4 regions of the Kosakonia sp. Marseille-Q7440 genome follow, and region 2 is predicted to be linked to each of the others. Evidence: predicted binding sites of a transcription regulator. Region 2 holds the regulator's gene; each other region holds the start of a gene.
The links. Region 2 encodes CRP, which controls carbon source genes, mostly activating them, when cyclic AMP is high. Its sites were predicted from a motif close to ATGTGANNNNNNTCACAT; they were not measured.
Positions count from the first base shown of each region.

Region 1: the regulator CRP is predicted to act here: its motif matches at 783-800, upstream of ACWPW2_RS09010 (sugar transporter).
Region 3: the regulator CRP is predicted to act here: its motif matches at 2,755-2,772, upstream of ACWPW2_RS15275 (PTS mannitol transporter subunit IICBA).
Region 4: the regulator CRP is predicted to act here: its motif matches at 3,129-3,146, upstream of ACWPW2_RS02655 (glycoside-pentoside-hexuronide (GPH):cation symporter).

Region 1 is NZ_CBCPLT010000001.1:1,937,410-1,941,480, reverse strand. It holds gene ACWPW2_RS09015 (PhzF family phenazine biosynthesis protein) at 1-705, opposite strand, end outside; gene ACWPW2_RS09010 (sugar transporter) at 876-2,072, shown strand; gene ACWPW2_RS09005 (alpha/beta hydrolase) at 2,662-3,816, opposite strand; gene ACWPW2_RS09000 (MarC family NAAT transporter) at 3,816-4,071, opposite strand, start outside.
Region 2 is NZ_CBCPLT010000002.1:535,142-539,212, forward strand. It holds gene ACWPW2_RS16345 (YccS/YhfK family putative transporter) at 1-1,542, opposite strand, end outside; gene crp (cAMP-activated global transcriptional regulator CRP) at 1,591-2,223, opposite strand; gene ACWPW2_RS16355 (OsmC family protein) at 2,533-2,937, shown strand; gene ACWPW2_RS16360 (phosphoribulokinase) at 2,968-3,837, opposite strand; gene ACWPW2_RS16365 (YheU family protein) at 3,892-4,071, opposite strand, start outside.
Region 3 is NZ_CBCPLT010000002.1:290,792-294,862, forward strand. It holds gene mtlD (mannitol-1-phosphate 5-dehydrogenase) at 1-469, opposite strand, end outside; gene ACWPW2_RS15275 (PTS mannitol transporter subunit IICBA) at 579-2,492, opposite strand; gene ACWPW2_RS15280 (glutathione S-transferase) at 3,147-3,755, shown strand; gene selA (L-seryl-tRNA(Sec) selenium transferase) at 3,848-4,071, shown strand, end outside.
Region 4 is NZ_CBCPLT010000001.1:592,946-597,016, reverse strand. It holds gene aceE (pyruvate dehydrogenase (acetyl-transferring), homodimeric type) at 1-230, opposite strand, end outside; gene pdhR (pyruvate dehydrogenase complex transcriptional repressor PdhR) at 406-1,170, opposite strand; gene aroP (aromatic amino acid transporter AroP) at 1,710-3,080, shown strand; gene ACWPW2_RS02655 (glycoside-pentoside-hexuronide (GPH):cation symporter) at 3,253-4,071, shown strand, end outside.

The DNA of each region.
Region 1 (4,071 bases), on a different contig from region 2:
GCCGCCGCGCGCGGAGACCTGGCGCGCCTGCATCACCGTTTTGCCGAGCTTCTCGCCCCAGTAGGGGATCAGCATGCTGTGCGACGAACCGGTAACCGGATCTTCGGCTACCGACTCGCCCGGGCAGAAGAAGCGGCTGACAAAGTCATACTCCTCTCCCGGTGCCGTGACGCAGACCATTTTTCCCAGCGGTTTCATGGCGGCGATATCGGGCTGTAAGGCTTCGACCTGCGCCTGGTTCTCCAGCACGACCATGTAATCGCGCCCTTCATACACCGCCTGCGCCTGCGCAATGCCCAGCGTTTCCAGCAGCAGCGGCGGCGGATTTTCAACAATCTGGGTTGCCCATGCCGGGAAATTGAGGGTCAGCCAGTCGCCGTTGCGCGCAACGGTTAACTCGCCGACAAAACGGGTGCTGAAGCGGATCTCAGTCTCTGGATAATCGAGGTATTCGAAGATAACGTGAGCGGCGGCAAGCGTCGCGTGACCGCAGAGGTTGATCTCATCCTGCGTGGTGAACCAGCGCAGCTCGAAACCGCTGTCGTTGCGCACAAAAAAAGCGGTTTCCGATTGGTTATGCTGCTGCGCCATTTTCAGTAACAGATCGTCCGCCAGCCATTCGGTGAGCGGACAGACCGCGGCGGCGTTACCGCCGAAGGTATGGTCGCTGAAGGCATCGACCAGATAGAAGTCAATTGTTTGCATTGTTTTTCCTCATCTTTTCTTTTGTTCTGACGGCAAAATTTCAGCGGCGCAACCGCTATTTTTTTGCTGAATGAAAAATGAGATCTACATCACAAAAAGTTTGTCTTTCCGCCAGCAAAAGCATTAAGATCTTCGCCTCTTCTTCCCTCCAACCAACCCAAAGCACTCTTATGATGACGAATACTGTTTCACGTAAAGTCGCGTGGCTACGGGTGGTTACGCTTGCCGTTGCCGCTTTTATTTTCAACACCACCGAATTTGTGCCGGTGGGGTTGCTCTCTGATATCGCCCAGAGCTTCGATATGGAGACCCCGCAGGTCGGGATTATGCTGACCATCTACGCCTGGGTGGTGGCGCTGATGTCGCTGCCCTTTATGCTGCTGACCAGCCATATTGAGCGGCGAAAACTGCTGATTGCGCTGTTTGTGCTGTTTATCGCCAGCCATGTTCTCTCCTTCCTGGCGTGGAATTTCGAGGTGCTGGTGATCAGCCGTATCGGTATTGCCTTTGCGCATGCCATCTTCTGGTCGATCACCGCTTCACTGGCGATCCGCCTGGCTCCGGCGGGAAAACGCGCCCAGGCGTTAAGCCTGCTTGCCACCGGCACCGCGCTGGCGATGGTGCTCGGCTTGCCGATTGGCCGCATCGTCGGGCAGTACTTTGGCTGGCGCACCACCTTCTTTGTGATTGGTATGGGCGCGCTGGTGACGCTGATTTGCCTGGTCAAATTGCTGCCGACGCTCAACAGCGAGCACTCCGGCTCGCTGAAAAGCCTGCCGCTGCTGTTTCGTCGCCCGGCGCTGGTCAGCATCTATGTGCTGACGGCGGTGGTGGTCACCGCCCATTACACGGCGTACAGCTATATTGAGCCGTTTGTGCAGAATGTAGCGGGCTTTAGCGCCAATTTCGCAACTATTCTGCTGCTGTTGCTTGGCGGTGCGGGGATTATTGGCAGCGTGCTGTTCGGTAAGCTCGGCAACCGGCACGCCTCCGGGCTGGTGTGCAGCGCCATCGGGCTGCTGGTGATTTCGCTGGTGATGCTACTTCCCGCTGCCGGGAGCGAAAGCTATCTCGCCGTGCTGAGCCTGTTTTGGGGTGTGGCGATTATGATTATCGGCCTTGGTATGCAGGTGAAAGTGCTGGCGCTGGCACCGGATGCGACCGACGTGGCGATGGCGCTCTTTTCCGGGATTTTCAATATCGGTATCGGCGCAGGCGCGCTGGTGGGCAATCAGGTTAGCCTGCACTGGTCGATGAATACCATCGGTTATGCCGGTGCCGTCCCGGCGATTGCCGCGCTGGTGTGGGCGGTGGTGATTTTCCGCCGCTGGCCGGTGCAGCTCGAGGAGCAGAGCGAACCAGTGTGATCGTTCTGGAACCGTGTAGGCCGGATAAGCGTGTAACGCGCCATCCGGCATTATCTCCGCGGCACCATTGCCGGATGGCGGCTACGCCTTATCCGGCCTACGCGGTTTCAGCAGCAACGGTTTTTCATTCGACACCTATCTTACAGCGACGGTGTTGACCCCCGCTGAAATCGGCGAACCGAAGCGTGAATGACAAGGTCTGGACGCCATGGATGGCGGACAGAGGCGAACCGAGACAGGGAGCGAGTCCCGGAACGGGCGAGCAAGTCGAGTCGAGCCGGCCGCAGTCAGGCACGCGGGAGGTGAGCGCAGTGCGCAGCACCGATTTCCTCGCGGGGCCGCGGGGATTGACAAGGGGAGCGCGGCCGCTTCCCTTGTCCCGTTCACCGCATAAGAGATTAATGAAACTCCCGAACGCCTGGTGAACGGAACCGTTCCACAAAATGCCATATGCCAGACCCATTGCCGGATGGCGGCTTCGCCTTATCCGGCCTACGGTCGCTTCCACCGGGGCAACGTGCCGCACCGATTGCCGGATGGCGCATACGCTTATCCGGCCTACGCGGTTCCAGCGGCTACTATGAATCAATCATGGCGCGGCGGTGATAACGTCGTTCATCACTGAATTTTGCCATGCAAACCAAGGGTTCCACGTCAACCGGGCGTGAATTTTCCCCGACGTCACTAATCCCCAGTCGGAATACCACACCTCTTCACCTTTCAGGCAGCGCCTTGCCGCCTCTTCCGACTGGCCATTGCCGCAAAGCATAACGCTGCCTTTACGGCCATAGAGCGGATTATCAGGTGAAAAAAGCACCGACATATGGGAAAACTGGCTGATGCGCTCCTGCGGTAGAATATCGGTTTTCACGCGTAAGCGTGACATTGTCACTGATTCGGAAGGCGGTGTGCCGTACCAGATTATGCGGCTGGCGGGATGGGTAAAGGCGCGGTCGAATTGATCGAGGATCCAGCGCGTATCCAGCACCGAATCATGCTCCGTTAACACCACCAGCGTCGGTTTATTAAAGGGCTTCTGCGCCAGCAAACTCTGCGCGCTGGCGCTGGTTCGCCAGAACTGGGCAAAACCGTTGGTCGGCACGCGCAGATAGCGGGTTGCGATTTGCTGGGGGAAAAGCGTACCCGGCGGGCGCAGCCAGTCGCGAAACAGCGCCAGCGTCGGTGCCAGAAAAGCGTAGCGGGTACTTGGCCTGAAGGCTGGCGAGAAGAGCAGCAGCCCCTGCACGTTGTCATGCGCCATGGCATATTCCAGCGCCAGGTTGCCGCCGGTAGAGAAGCCGCCGAGCCAGAGCGAGTCGACCTCTTTCGCCAGAATCGCCGCCTGCTCATTCACCACCTGCCGCCACTGGTCAACGCTGACGCCAATCAGCTCGGCGGGACGCGTGCCGTGCCCGTCCAGCAGCACGGTGCGAACCAGAAACCCTTTGCGGGCAAGCTCAGGGCCGATATCGACGAACGATCCCGGCCCGTCGCCGAGCCCGTGGATCAACAAAATCCCCTTGCGCGCTTTCTGCGCAGGACGCCACTCCTGCGGCGTATTGAGCCGCAATTCGGCGGGTTTATCCAGCGTCTGAAAGGCGCGGTGGGCGGCGACATAATCGCGCGTCTGCTGTTGATACGCAGCAAAGCTGTTCTGCCCGAGCGGCGCGGTGACGCGCTGTTGCTGCTGGCAGCCGACGATCAGCAGAGAGCAGCAGAGAATGAAGCCGGAGAACTGGCGCATCAGGCGCCTGCCGGATAGGTCGAGATAATCTCCAGCACGCCATTAATGATGAACTGCACGCCCATGCAGACCAGCAGGAAGCCCATTAGCCGCGAGATGGCTTCAATCCCGCCCTTGCCTACCAGCCGCATAATCGCACCGGAACTGCGCAGGCTAATCCACAAAATCAGCGCCACGGCGGCAAAAACCAGCGGCGGCGCGACGGCGATTACCCAGGCGGGAAAATCAGCGCCGTGGCGAACGGTCGACGCCGAA
Region 2 (4,071 bases):
GCGCAGCAGGCCGCTCTGCCACTGCGGCCACAGCCACACCATCCCGCCAAAGGCAATCAGGCAGCCAATCAGCGTATCGACCAGCCGGGCGAGGATAAACTGGTCGCCGTTAAGCGTCAGGATTTGCAAGGTATAGACCGCCGTAATCGTGAAACCGACCGTCGCCCAGCCGTAACTTTTGCGGATAATCAGATAGCTACTCAAGGTGATCATCAGCATCGCAGCGAGGGTAAAACCGAGCGGCACATGAAAGTGCAGCGTCATTCCCGCCACCACCAGCCCGGCCAGCGTGCCGGCGGCACGGTTGACAATGCGTACCCGCGTCGCGCCATAACCGTTCTGCGTCACCACCATCACCGTCATCATGATCCAGTAAGGTTTCGGCAGATTTAATGCGCTGCCCATCAGGCTGGCGATGCTGAGCATGACGCTGATACGCGCCGCATTGCGCAGGGCGGTCGATTTCAGGGACAGATAGCTTTTTAGCGCCGGGATCAGCGGCAGGCGCTCCTGCTTATCCTCCATCAAATCGCGGATGTAGAGCGGGCGCTGGGTGCGCAGCACGCGGGCGATACGGCTGAAGTGCCAGGCGCAAAACTGCCCGACCGGATTATCAGGGTGCTGACGGGCAATTTTTTCCAGCGCACCGACCTGCTTCTCCATGGTGAAGCGGGTCGGATAGCGGTGATAGAGAATGTCATCTGCCAGCACGCGCAGGCGAGCCGCGACGGTTTGCGCATTCCAGCGAATCACCTGCTCGGCGTGGGTGCGCTCGACCAGCTTCTGCACCTTTTCCGGCTGATGCAGGCTGACAGAGATATGCTCCTGCAGATCCAACGCGACCTGAAAGACGCGCAGCAGGCGCTTGTAATCGTTGTTCTGATTGGCCGCCAGCATATGCAGCTGCTGGTAACACTGGCTAATCAGATCCACCGCTTTCTGCTGGCGGTCGAGCAGCGGCGGCAGCGCGGTTTCCGGATCGATGTGTTGGGTTAACAGGCTATATTTCGCTTCGCAATAGTCCGCCAGTTGCCGGTAGAGCAAGCTGAGGGATTCGCGCAGCGGCTGTTCGCGCCATAGCCAGAACCAGAACCAGTTAAACAGCCCGTACCACAGGGTGCCGAGGGTGTAGATCAGCAGCGGCTCCCACACCGGCATGTTTCCGGCGAGGCTGAGAGTAAAAATGGCGGCAATGAGAGATGCGGGAAGTAAGCGGCCATGCAGCGCGCTGATTTCACCTGTCACGCCCAGCAGCAGCGTTAGCACCGTCATGATCACCGGTAGCGGAAGATTTTCCGCCAGCAAAAGCTGCACCGCCAGGCTACAGCCGGCAAACAGCGAGCCGCCGATAATCAGGCGTTTAAAGAAGCGTTTATGCGGGGTATCGAGGCCCGCAATATTGCAGCAGGCGGGAACCAGCGAGAAGAGAAGACCCTGTTGCAGATGGCCGAGCAGCAGCCCAACCGCCACAGGCAGGCATAACACCAGCGTTTGTCGCAGTGCGTAGTTGATTTCGGGGTGATAAATCAGCCTGCGCCACATGGGAAAACAAAAACGGCGCACCGCATGAGCGATGCGCCATTTCGCAGATTAACGCGTACCGTAGACGACGATAGTTTTACCGTGGGCGGAGATCAGGTTTTGATCTTCGAGCATTTTAAGAATGCGGCCAACCGTTTCGCGGGAGCAACCGACGATCTGACCGATCTCCTGACGGGTAATTTTAATTTGCATACCGTCCGGGTGGGTCATGGCGTCCGGCTGTTTTGCCAGGTTCAGCAGAGTCTGTGCAATGCGGCCGGTCACGTCGAGGAACGCCAGGTTACCGACTTTCTCCGAGGTCACCTGCAGGCGACGCGCCATCTGCGAGGAGAGGCGCATCAGAATATCCGGATTCACCTGGATAAGCTGACGGAATTTTTTGTAGGAGATCTCCGCCACTTCACAGGCGGTCTTGGCGCGAACCCAGGCGCTGCGCTCCTGACCTTCTTCAAACAGGCCCAGTTCACCAATAAAATCGCCCTGGTTGAGGTAAGAGAGGATCATCTCTTTACCCTCTTCATCCTTGATGAGCACTGCCACTGAGCCTTTAACGATGTAATACAGCGTTTCCGCTTTTTCACCCTGGTGAATCAGCGTGCTCTTCGACGGGTACTTATGAATATGGCAATGAGACAAGAACCATTCGAGAGTCGGGTCTGTTTGCGGTTTGCCAAGCACCATGCGCGATTATCCTCTGTTATAAGCTGGCTCCAGAAACGGCGTGAATCATTCAGCTTCTGGGGTTGCAATCAAAGCTTCCCAAATCCCGGGAAGTGGACCGTCAGCGACATCTGCGGTCTCTAATGTATGATATCCCTTGCGTACATTCGTAACGTCAATGTTTCTCTGTAGCATGTAGACTGTTTTAGCATAGCTTTTGGCGCCTGTCTCCTGGTGTCTCGCTTCAGCATGACGCAGGTCGCCTTCCGTTGCGCGTTTTGTTATGTACGCGTAATCTGTGAAAAAATTTGCCATACCGGAGTGATGAACATGCAGGCACGAGTGAAATGGGTTGAAGGGTTAACGTTCCTTGGTGAGTCCGCTTCCGGCCACCAAATCCTGATGGATGGCAACTCCGGGGACAAAGCTCCCAGCCCGATGGAGATGGTCTTAATGGCCGCCGGCGGCTGCAGCGCCATTGACGTGGTGTCGATTCTGCAAAAAGGGCGTCATGACGTGACCGACTGCGAAGTGAAGCTGACCTCCGAGCGCCGTGAAGAAGCACCGCGCTACTTTACCCATATCAACCTGCACTTCATCGTCACCGGCAAAGCGCTGAAAGAGGCTGCCGTCTCCCGCGCGGTCGATCTCTCGGCTGAGAAGTACTGCTCCGTGGCGCTGATGCTGGAAAAAGCAGTCAAGATTACCCACTCCTTTGAGGTGATCGAAGCCTGATAAGCCCGCCCGGCGGCGCTTCCCGCCGGGTTATTTAATCTTTTTGCCTTCCATCAGCCGCTGCACCAGCGGCGTCATAATCAGCTCCATCGCCAGCCCCATTTTGCCGCCCGGCACCACCAGCGTATCCATATGCGAGATAAACGATCCCTGCAACATTGCCAGCAGCCACGGATAATCGATCCCCTCCAGATTGCGGAAATGAATCACGACAAAGCTCTCATCAAGAGAAGGAATGCCTTTGGCGGCAAAGGGGTTTGAGGTATCGACGGTGGGAACGCGCTGGAAGTTGAGATGAGTGCGGGAAAACTGCGGCGTGATGTAGTTGATGTAATCTTCCATTGAGCGCACCACCGAATCCATCACTGCTTCCCGGGAGTGACCGCGCTCGCTGGTGTCGCGGATCATCTTCTGGATCCACTCGAGGTTAACGATCGGCACCACGCCCACCAGTAGATCAACATGGCTCGCCACATCATGCTGCGGCGTCACCACACCGCCATGCAGCCCTTCGTAGAACAAAACGTCGGTTGGCTCCGGCAGTGGTTGCCAGGGGGTGAAGGTTCCTGGAACCTGGTTCCACGGCACGGCTTCATCATAGGTGTGGAGATATTTGCGCGCCTGGCCCTGGCCGCTCTGGCCATACTCGCTGAAGGTCTGCTCCAGCAGGCCGAAGTCGTTCGCTTCCGGGCCAAAATAGCTGATATGCCGCCCGAGATCGCGGGCTTTGCGGATCGCCATATCCATTTCCGGACGGGTATAACGATGAAAGCTGTCGCCTTCCACCTCCGCCGCGTGCATGTTGAGCTGGGCGAAAATCTTACGGAAGGCGAGGCTGGTGGTGGTGGTTCCCGCGCCGCTGGAGCCAGTGACGGCGATGACCGGATGTTTGGCGGACATAGCAACTCCCTGAAGAAAAGCTGTTGTTCAGTATCAAAGCCGCCCGGCGTCCGGTTATTCGTGGAACTGCCCGCGCGGCATAATATTCACCGTTTCGTGCAGTTCTGACCACACCAGTACGGCCTCGCCGCGCTGCAATTGCCGTTTTACGTCGGCGACCTTTTGTTCAAGCGAACGCTCATGTTCACCATAATCGGTACCTTCGCGCAAGACAAAGCTCTCAATCAGATTGTC
Region 3 (4,071 bases), 240 kb from region 2:
CGGCAGAATCGACGAAGCCGACATGCGCCTCAACCCAGGCTTTATCCTCTTCTGCCAGCTGGGCGAAAACGTGCCCTTTCAGCTGGCTGGTGCCGCGCACCATATTTTCACAGGCGATAATATTCAGCGGCGTATCGATGCCCTGCGCCTTACGTTTTACCAGCCCTTTGGCAACCGCCGGGGCGATGCGCTCCAGCACGACCGGGCCAACGGCGGTGGTGACTAAATCGACCTGCGCAATCAGGTCGACAACTTCATCGCCGATGCTGCTCACCGCATTGACGCCAGAGACGGTATCCACCTGCTCTTGTTCACCGACTACGTGAACCTGATAGCTATGACGGGCGTTGAGGGCGTCCAGAACCACCTGATTAACATCGGCGAACGTCAGTTCAATCCCCGCGTCGGCCAACAGCTTGCCGATAAAGCCACGTCCGATATTACCTGCGCCAAAATGTAATGCTTTCATAGAATGACCCTTAATCAATGTTTTTACCCGAGAGGGCTGGGGTGAGGAACGTCAGCGGCTTCTCCTCACCCAAGCCCTCTCCTCCGAAGAGGAGAGAACGTGGAGCGGATTACTGGTTCAGCAATGCCAGCACTTCCTCAACGCTTGTGGTGTGCGTGAGACGTTCGACAATCGTCTCATCATCCAGCGCAGTGGTCAGGCTGGTAATCACCTGAATGTGTTCGTTATTACGTGCGGCAATACCGATCACCAGATGCGCAATCTCATCCTCTTCTTCACCGAAGCGCACGCCCTGCGGATACTGGCAGAAGACCACGCCGGTTTTCAGGACGCGATCTTTCGCTTCCACCGTGCCGTGCGGAACTGCAATAGACTGGCCCAGATAGGTTGGCGTCATTTTTTCACGTTCCAGCATCGCGTCAATATATTCAGGCTGCACATAGCCGCCTTTGACCAGCTGCTCACCGGCAAAGCGGATCGCCTCTTCTTTCTGCGTGGCGCTACAGCCGAGGAAGATATTCTCCGCGCCCAGCTTAAACAGATGGGTGTTGGAGGTATCAAAGCTGTCCTGCAGGCTGCTGTTAACCTTCGCTTCGTTAGTCGTGTGGCGTTGGGCGGCCGCCAGACGCTCGGTCAGGCCGGTGTACAGGCCGCTGTCGAGGAAGTTGGTCAGCGAGATATGCTGCGCTTGCGGTGCCTGGCGCATGGCGCGCTCGGTCAGGTCGCGGTGCGTAATCACCAGATCGACATCAGACGGCAGGCTGTTAATCGCACTGTTGGTAACAGAGATGTTGGTCAGGCCCGCATCCTGCACTTTCTTACGCAGCACACCTGCGCCCATGGCGCTGGAGCCCATTCCGGCATCACATGCGACGATGATTTTGCGCACGTGGCTCAGATCGTTAGTGACATCTTTTGTCCCCTGCGCAGTAGTAGCGCCTTTGGACTCAGCTTTCATATCCTGCATACGGCGGGTTGCCGCTTCGATATCGTCCTCTTCCTCTTTCACTTTGCTGGTTTTCAGCAGGATTGCCGCGATAACGAAGGAGACAATCATGGCTGCGAAAATCGCCGCGAGGTTAGCGAAGTAGGCACCTTTTGGCGTCATCGCCAGTACCGCGAGGATAGAGCCAGGAGAAGCCGGAGAGACCAGGCCGCCGTTCAGCACGCTCAGGGTAAAGACGCCGGTCATACCGCCGAGGATCACCGCAATCAGCAGACGCGGGTTCATCAGCACGTACGGGAAGTAAATCTCATGGATCCCGCCGAGGAAGTGAATAATCGCCGCGCCGCCCGCAGACTGCTTCGCGCTGCCGCGACCGAAAAACATATACGCCAGCAGGATACCCATACCCGGGCCCGGGTTCGCTTCAATCAGGAAGAAGATGGACTTGCCGATCTCATGGGACTGCTGAATACCCAGCGGCGAGAAGATGCCGTGGTTGATGGCGTTGTTAAGGAAGAGGATTTTCGCCGGCTCAACGAAGATAGAGGCCAGCGGCAGCATGTCGTGAACCACCATAAAGTTCACGCCTGCGGCGAGCGCTTTCGAGAGCACTTCCACCGCCGGGCCAATCGCCAGGAACGCCAGAATGGCGAGGATCATCCCGATGATGCCAGCGGAGAAGTTGTTCACCAGCATTTCGAAACCGGACTTGATCTTACCGTCGACGGCCGCGTCAAATTTCTTGATGCAGTAGCCGCCCAGCGGGCCTGCAATCATCGCGCCGAGGAACATCGGCATATCCGCGCCTACGATCACGCCCATGGTGGTGATAGCACCGACCACGCCGCCGCGATCGCCGCCTACCAGGCGACCGCCGGTAAAGCCGATCAGCAGTGGCAGCAGGTAGGTAATCATAGGGCCGACGAGTTTCGCCAGCGTCTCGTTAGGTAACCATCCTGTCGGAATAAACAGGGCGGTGATAATCCCCCACGCGATAAAGGCGCCGATATTCGGCATCACCATATTGCTCAGGAAACGACCAAAGCTTTGCACCTTGATCTTGATATCGGATGACATAGAACACCCCTTCTTATGTTTGCTAGCGCACAGGCCGGAAGCCCGAGGTTTATTGTTAATGTGGCGGCAGAGGTAGCCGGACCTGAATTGTCTGTGATGCGGAATCTGGCACCGAATCGTTAACCTGTCCAGATGACACACTTTTATGTGATCTCGATCACGATGAAGAGAGGGGTTATCCACCATTAACAGTGATTTTCGTCACAAAAAATGAGTGTAAAAAAAGAACAGTGCGCAGAATTTGTGCGGCATCGGGCATTAAATGTGAGTTATGTCACATTTATTTGCCGAAGGTTTGTTAGTAATTTGTGACATCAATCACAAGATATTTTCCTCGGAAAATTCCGAACGTGATCGACCGCAAAGTGCGTCTTTTCACCAGCCCAAAGATGTAACTCCCTTTCATCATCCAGGTGGTAATGATGCTGGCATAAGAAATTGACACGGTGATGAACGCAACGCGCGCCTTTTATGCTTTAAGAGAGGCTCTTTTTTTCAGTAAGAGGTTCCTGGTTTTCGCGGCCTGACATTCCAGCACGGGTTAAAAGGACTATTTTATTAATGCCGGGCGATGTAAAGAGGTTCGCTGTACAACCCCCGCACGTGACGTACACTCTTTTTTATCCCTGCGGCAAATTTCAAAAGGACACGGCAATGAAACTGATCGGCAGCTATACCAGCCCGTTTGTACGCAAAATCTCCGTCATACTGCTGGAAAAAGGCATCACCTTTGAATTTATCAATGAGCAGCCCTACAGCGCCGACAGCGGCGTCGGTCACTACAATCCGCTCGGCAAAGTACCGGCGCTGGTCACCGATGAGGGAGAAGTGTGGTACGACTCGCCGATCATTGCGCAATACATTGACCTGCTGGATGCAGAGCCGCCGATGCTGCCGGACGATGCTAAGGCGGCGCTGAAAATCCGCCAGCTGGAAGCGCTGGCCGACGGCATTATGGACGCTGCGCTGGTCTCGGTGCGTGAATTAGCCCGCCCCGTAGAGCAGCAGTCGCAGGCGGAACTGCTGCGCCAGCGGGAAAAAGTCTCTCGCGGTCTGGATGCGCTGGAGAAGTGCCTGCAAGAGGGCGAACTCGGTGTCGATACGCTTAATCTTGCAACCATCGCGATTGCCTGCGCCATCAGCTACCTCAACTTCCGCCGCGTCTCGCCGGGCTGGAACGTCAATCGCCCGTTGCTGGTGAAGCTGGTGGAAAATCTCTTCCAGCGTGAAAGCTTTGCCCGCACGGAACCGCCCAAGGCGTGATCCGTGTTATGCCCGCCTGAGAAAATCGCTGTACAATCCCCCTCACGTCAACACCCCTGACGGGAGGGGTAACTCCACAGCCGGGCCTTTTCATGACAACTCTTTACAGCCAGATTCCTTCGACCGATCGCCTGTTACGTGATGAGGCGTTCGCATCGCTGTTAACCACGTATGGCCACAGCCGCGTCACGCAAACCCTGCGTCATTTGCAGGATGAAGCGCGCGCAGAGATCCGTGACGCCCGGCGCTTGCCTGCCTGGTGTGAAAACTGGGCGCAGGCCGCGTTACAGCACCTGGAGCAGGAAAACAGTGGCGC
Region 4 (4,071 bases), on a different contig from region 2:
TCCAGATTGCCCGGGTATTCCGGTTCATCTTCAACGGCAATAGTGTTTACGTAGTTGCTCGCCCCTGTGCCAGCTGCCACTTTCACACCGCCTTTGCGGGCTTCAGAAAGGAGCTGGTCAATCAGATACTGAGCACGCTCAACACCTTCTTCACGGATGACCGATTCGATCGCCTGTAGCCAGTCGCGAGTTTCGATCGGATCCACGTCATTTTGTAAACGTTCTGACATGGGGGGTATTCCTTATCTATCTAATCGTTGATTGTCTGGAACCTGTCCCATTGCACTCTGACCGCCTGTAAAGGTTCGTAAAAATGCAATAAGACAGGTTCTGCGTTTAGTTGCCGCGCTCTAAAAGTTGGCGCTGTTGTTACAACTCTTCCAGCACAATTTGCGCCAGAAAATTCTAATTCTTGCGCTGCTCCAGCCGACGCAGAGAGCGTTCACGACGACTCTGTTCACGGCTGCGATCCAGCAAAATCTCTTCGATAAACGCCAGATGGCGGTGCGACGCTTCACGCGCCTCTTCCGGTTTGCCAGCCATGATCGCGGCGAAGATACTCGCGCGATGGTTGCTGACCAGAGGTAGCATCTCGCGGCGGGCGTAGAGCAGTTCGAAGTTTTGACGAACGTTCTGCGCCAGCATCGGCTCCATGCAGCGTAGCAGATGAAGCAGGACTACATTATGTGCCGCTTCCGTTACGGCGATTTGATACTGCACGACCGCGCTCGACTCCGCGTCCAGATCGCCCGACTGTTGAGCCAGCTCGATAGCGCGATGCAGCTCGCCAATCCGCACTTTGTCTTCGTCGGTGCTGCGAAGCGCCGCGTAATAAGCAGCGATACCTTCCAGTGCATGGCGCGTTTCGAGAAGATCAAATTGGGATTCGGGATGATCGGTCAGAAGCTCGACCAGCGGATCGCTGAAGCTCTGCCACAGACTGCTTTGGACAAAGGTCCCGCCACCCTGGCGACGTAGGAGCAGGCCTTTCGCTTCGAGACGCTGGATGGCCTCGCGCAGTGAAGGACGAGAAACGTCGAACTGTTTGGCCAGTTCGCGCTCTGGAGGAAGTTTTTCACCGGGACGGAGTGTGCCCTCGAGAATTAAAAACTCCAGTTGCTGCTCAATCACATCGGAAAGTTTAGGTTGGCGGATTTTGCTGTAGGCCATTGTTCCCTGTCTCTGCCACTCGCCCGGAGTAAATTGGTCTTACCAATTTCATAGTGTTGACGCTAAAGTAACAAAGTATTCACCTTCTGTCCATACAGGTTTTGATTGAAATCAGGAAAGCACGCACATTTTAACAACCAAACAGAAATGGCGTTTCAAAGATGTAACCTTACGCAAATGACTCGTTTACCCCTTAAGAGTGAGTTTTAACTTTCCCGAAACGCAAATTGCTGAATTTGAACCGATTCAGTTGTTCAATAGATGATTTTTTATTCACTTCTTATGAATAAAAAGAGGGATGTTTTCCGATGAGGGGGTAAGAGGGTTATTTGCCGGCGCTCTTTTTTTCGTCAGCTCGTCATGTCCGCGTCATAAAGCAGATGCATTCCCTTTCGCTTACCACTATTCTTTGGCATGCGAAAGGTCTTAACTCAAAATTACCCTGCCGCTTCGTAAAGCAAAAAATACATATAAATGGAACTTATTCATTACACGCTCAAACATAGCGTAAACATAATAACCACACACGAGGTTTCATAATGGAAGGTCAACAGCACGGCGATCAGCTAAAGCGCGGCCTTAAGAACCGCCATATACAGCTTATCGCGCTGGGCGGTGCTATTGGGACTGGGCTGTTTCTGGGCAGCGCGTCAGTCATCCAGTCGGCCGGTCCCGGCATTATTCTCGGCTACGCCATTGCCGGTTTTATCGCGTTTCTGATTATGCGCCAGCTCGGTGAGATGGTGGTCGAAGAGCCCGTTGCCGGCTCCTTCAGCCATTTCGCTTACAAATACTGGGGCAGTTTTGCCGGTTTCGCCTCCGGCTGGAACTACTGGGTGCTCTACGTGCTGGTCGCCATGGCCGAACTGACGGCGGTCGGTAAATATGTCCAGTTCTGGTGGCCGGAAATTCCTACCTGGGCTTCCGCTGCCGTCTTCTTTGTCGTTATCAACGCCATCAACCTGACCAACGTAAAAGTGTTCGGCGAGATGGAGTTCTGGTTTGCCATTATCAAAGTGGTGGCCGTGGTGGCGATGATCCTCTTCGGCGGCTGGCTGCTGTTTAGCGACAGCGCAGGCCCGCAGGCGACGGTTCGCAACTTATGGGAACAGGGCGGCTTCCTGCCGCACGGCATCGGCGGCCTGGTAATGATGATGGCGATCATCATGTTCTCCTTCGGCGGGCTGGAGCTGGTCGGTATCACCGCGGCGGAAGCGGATAACCCGGAGCAGAGCATTCCCAAAGCAACCAACCAGGTTATCTACCGCATCCTGATCTTCTATATCGGCTCGCTGGCGGTGCTGCTCTCCCTGCTGCCGTGGACCCGCGTAACGGCTGACACCAGCCCGTTTGTACTGATCTTCCATGAACTTGGCGATTCCTTTGTAGCCAATGCGCTGAATATCGTGGTGCTGACGGCGGCGCTGTCGGTCTACAACAGCTGCGTTTACTGCAACAGCCGCATGCTGTTTGGCCTGGCAAAACAGGGCAACGCGCCGAAAATGCTGCAAAAAACCGACAAGCGCGGCGTGCCGGTAAACACCATCCTCGTCTCTGCACTCTTCACCGCGCTCTGCGTGCTGATTAACTACCTCGCACCGGAATCCGCCTTTGGGCTGCTGATGGCGCTGGTGGTCTCCGCGCTGGTGATTAACTGGGCGATGATCAGCCTCGCGCACATGCGTTTTCGTCGTGCGAAGCAGCAACAGGGCGTGAAACCGCGCTTCCCGGCGCTCTTCTACCCGCTGGGGAACTGGATCTGCCTGATCTTTATGGCGGCGGTGCTGGTTATCATGGTGATGACGCCGGGTATGGCGATCTCCGTGTGGCTTATCCCGGTGTGGATTGCCATTCTTGGCGTCGGCTACCTGGTACGACAGAAAAATGCAAAAGCGGTGAAAGCACACTAATCCCCTTCTGCCCTCCCCTCTCCCGCCCGGGAGAGGGTTGTTAAACCAATGTTATCTTCCTCACACTTTCCTTTACGTAGCCATTTTGTCCATCTCTGCGGCGTGATCCTGCTACGCAAATAAAAATTTACGGGCGAATAATCGAACTCATACCTCAGAGGGAGACCCGTCGATGGACACCAATAAACTGTCTGTTAAAGAGAAGATTGGTTATGGCATGGGCGACGCCGGATGCAACATCATCTTTGGCGCTATCATGCTGTTTGTGAACTATTTTTACACCGATATCTTCGGTCTGGCTCCCGCGCTGGTCGGCGTGCTGCTGCTGTCGATTCGCGTTATTGATGCCATCACCGACCCGTTAATGGGCGCGCTGGCCGACCGCACGCAAAGCAAATATGGCCGTTTTCGCCCGTGGCTACTGTGGATTGCGGTGCCTTACGCGGTCTTTAGCGTGCTGATGTTTACCACGCCGGAGTGGACCTACAGCAGCAAAGTTATCTATGCCTTTGTCACCTACTTCCTGCTCTCCCTCACCTATACCGCCATCAATATTCCCTACTGCTCACTGGGTGGCGTTATCACCAACGATCCGAAAGAGCGCGTGGCCTGCCAGTCTTACCGCTTTGTGATGGTTGGTATCGCGACGCTGCTGCTGTCGCTGACGCTGCTGCCAATGGCGGAGTGGTTCGGCGGCGCGGATAAAGCCAAGGGCTACCAGATGGCGATGACGGTGCTGGCATTTATCGGCATGTGTATGTTCCTGTACTGCTTTGCTACTGTGCGCGAGCGTGTGCGCCCGGCGGTGCCGACCAATGACGATCTGAAGAAAGATTTCAAGGACGTATGGAAGAACGATCAGTGGGTGCGCATTCTGCTGCTGACGCTGTGCAACGTCTGCCCCGGCTTTATCCGTATGGCCGCCACCATGTACTACGTCACCTGGGTGATGCAGGAGAGCACCCACTTCGCCACGCTGTTTATCAGCCTC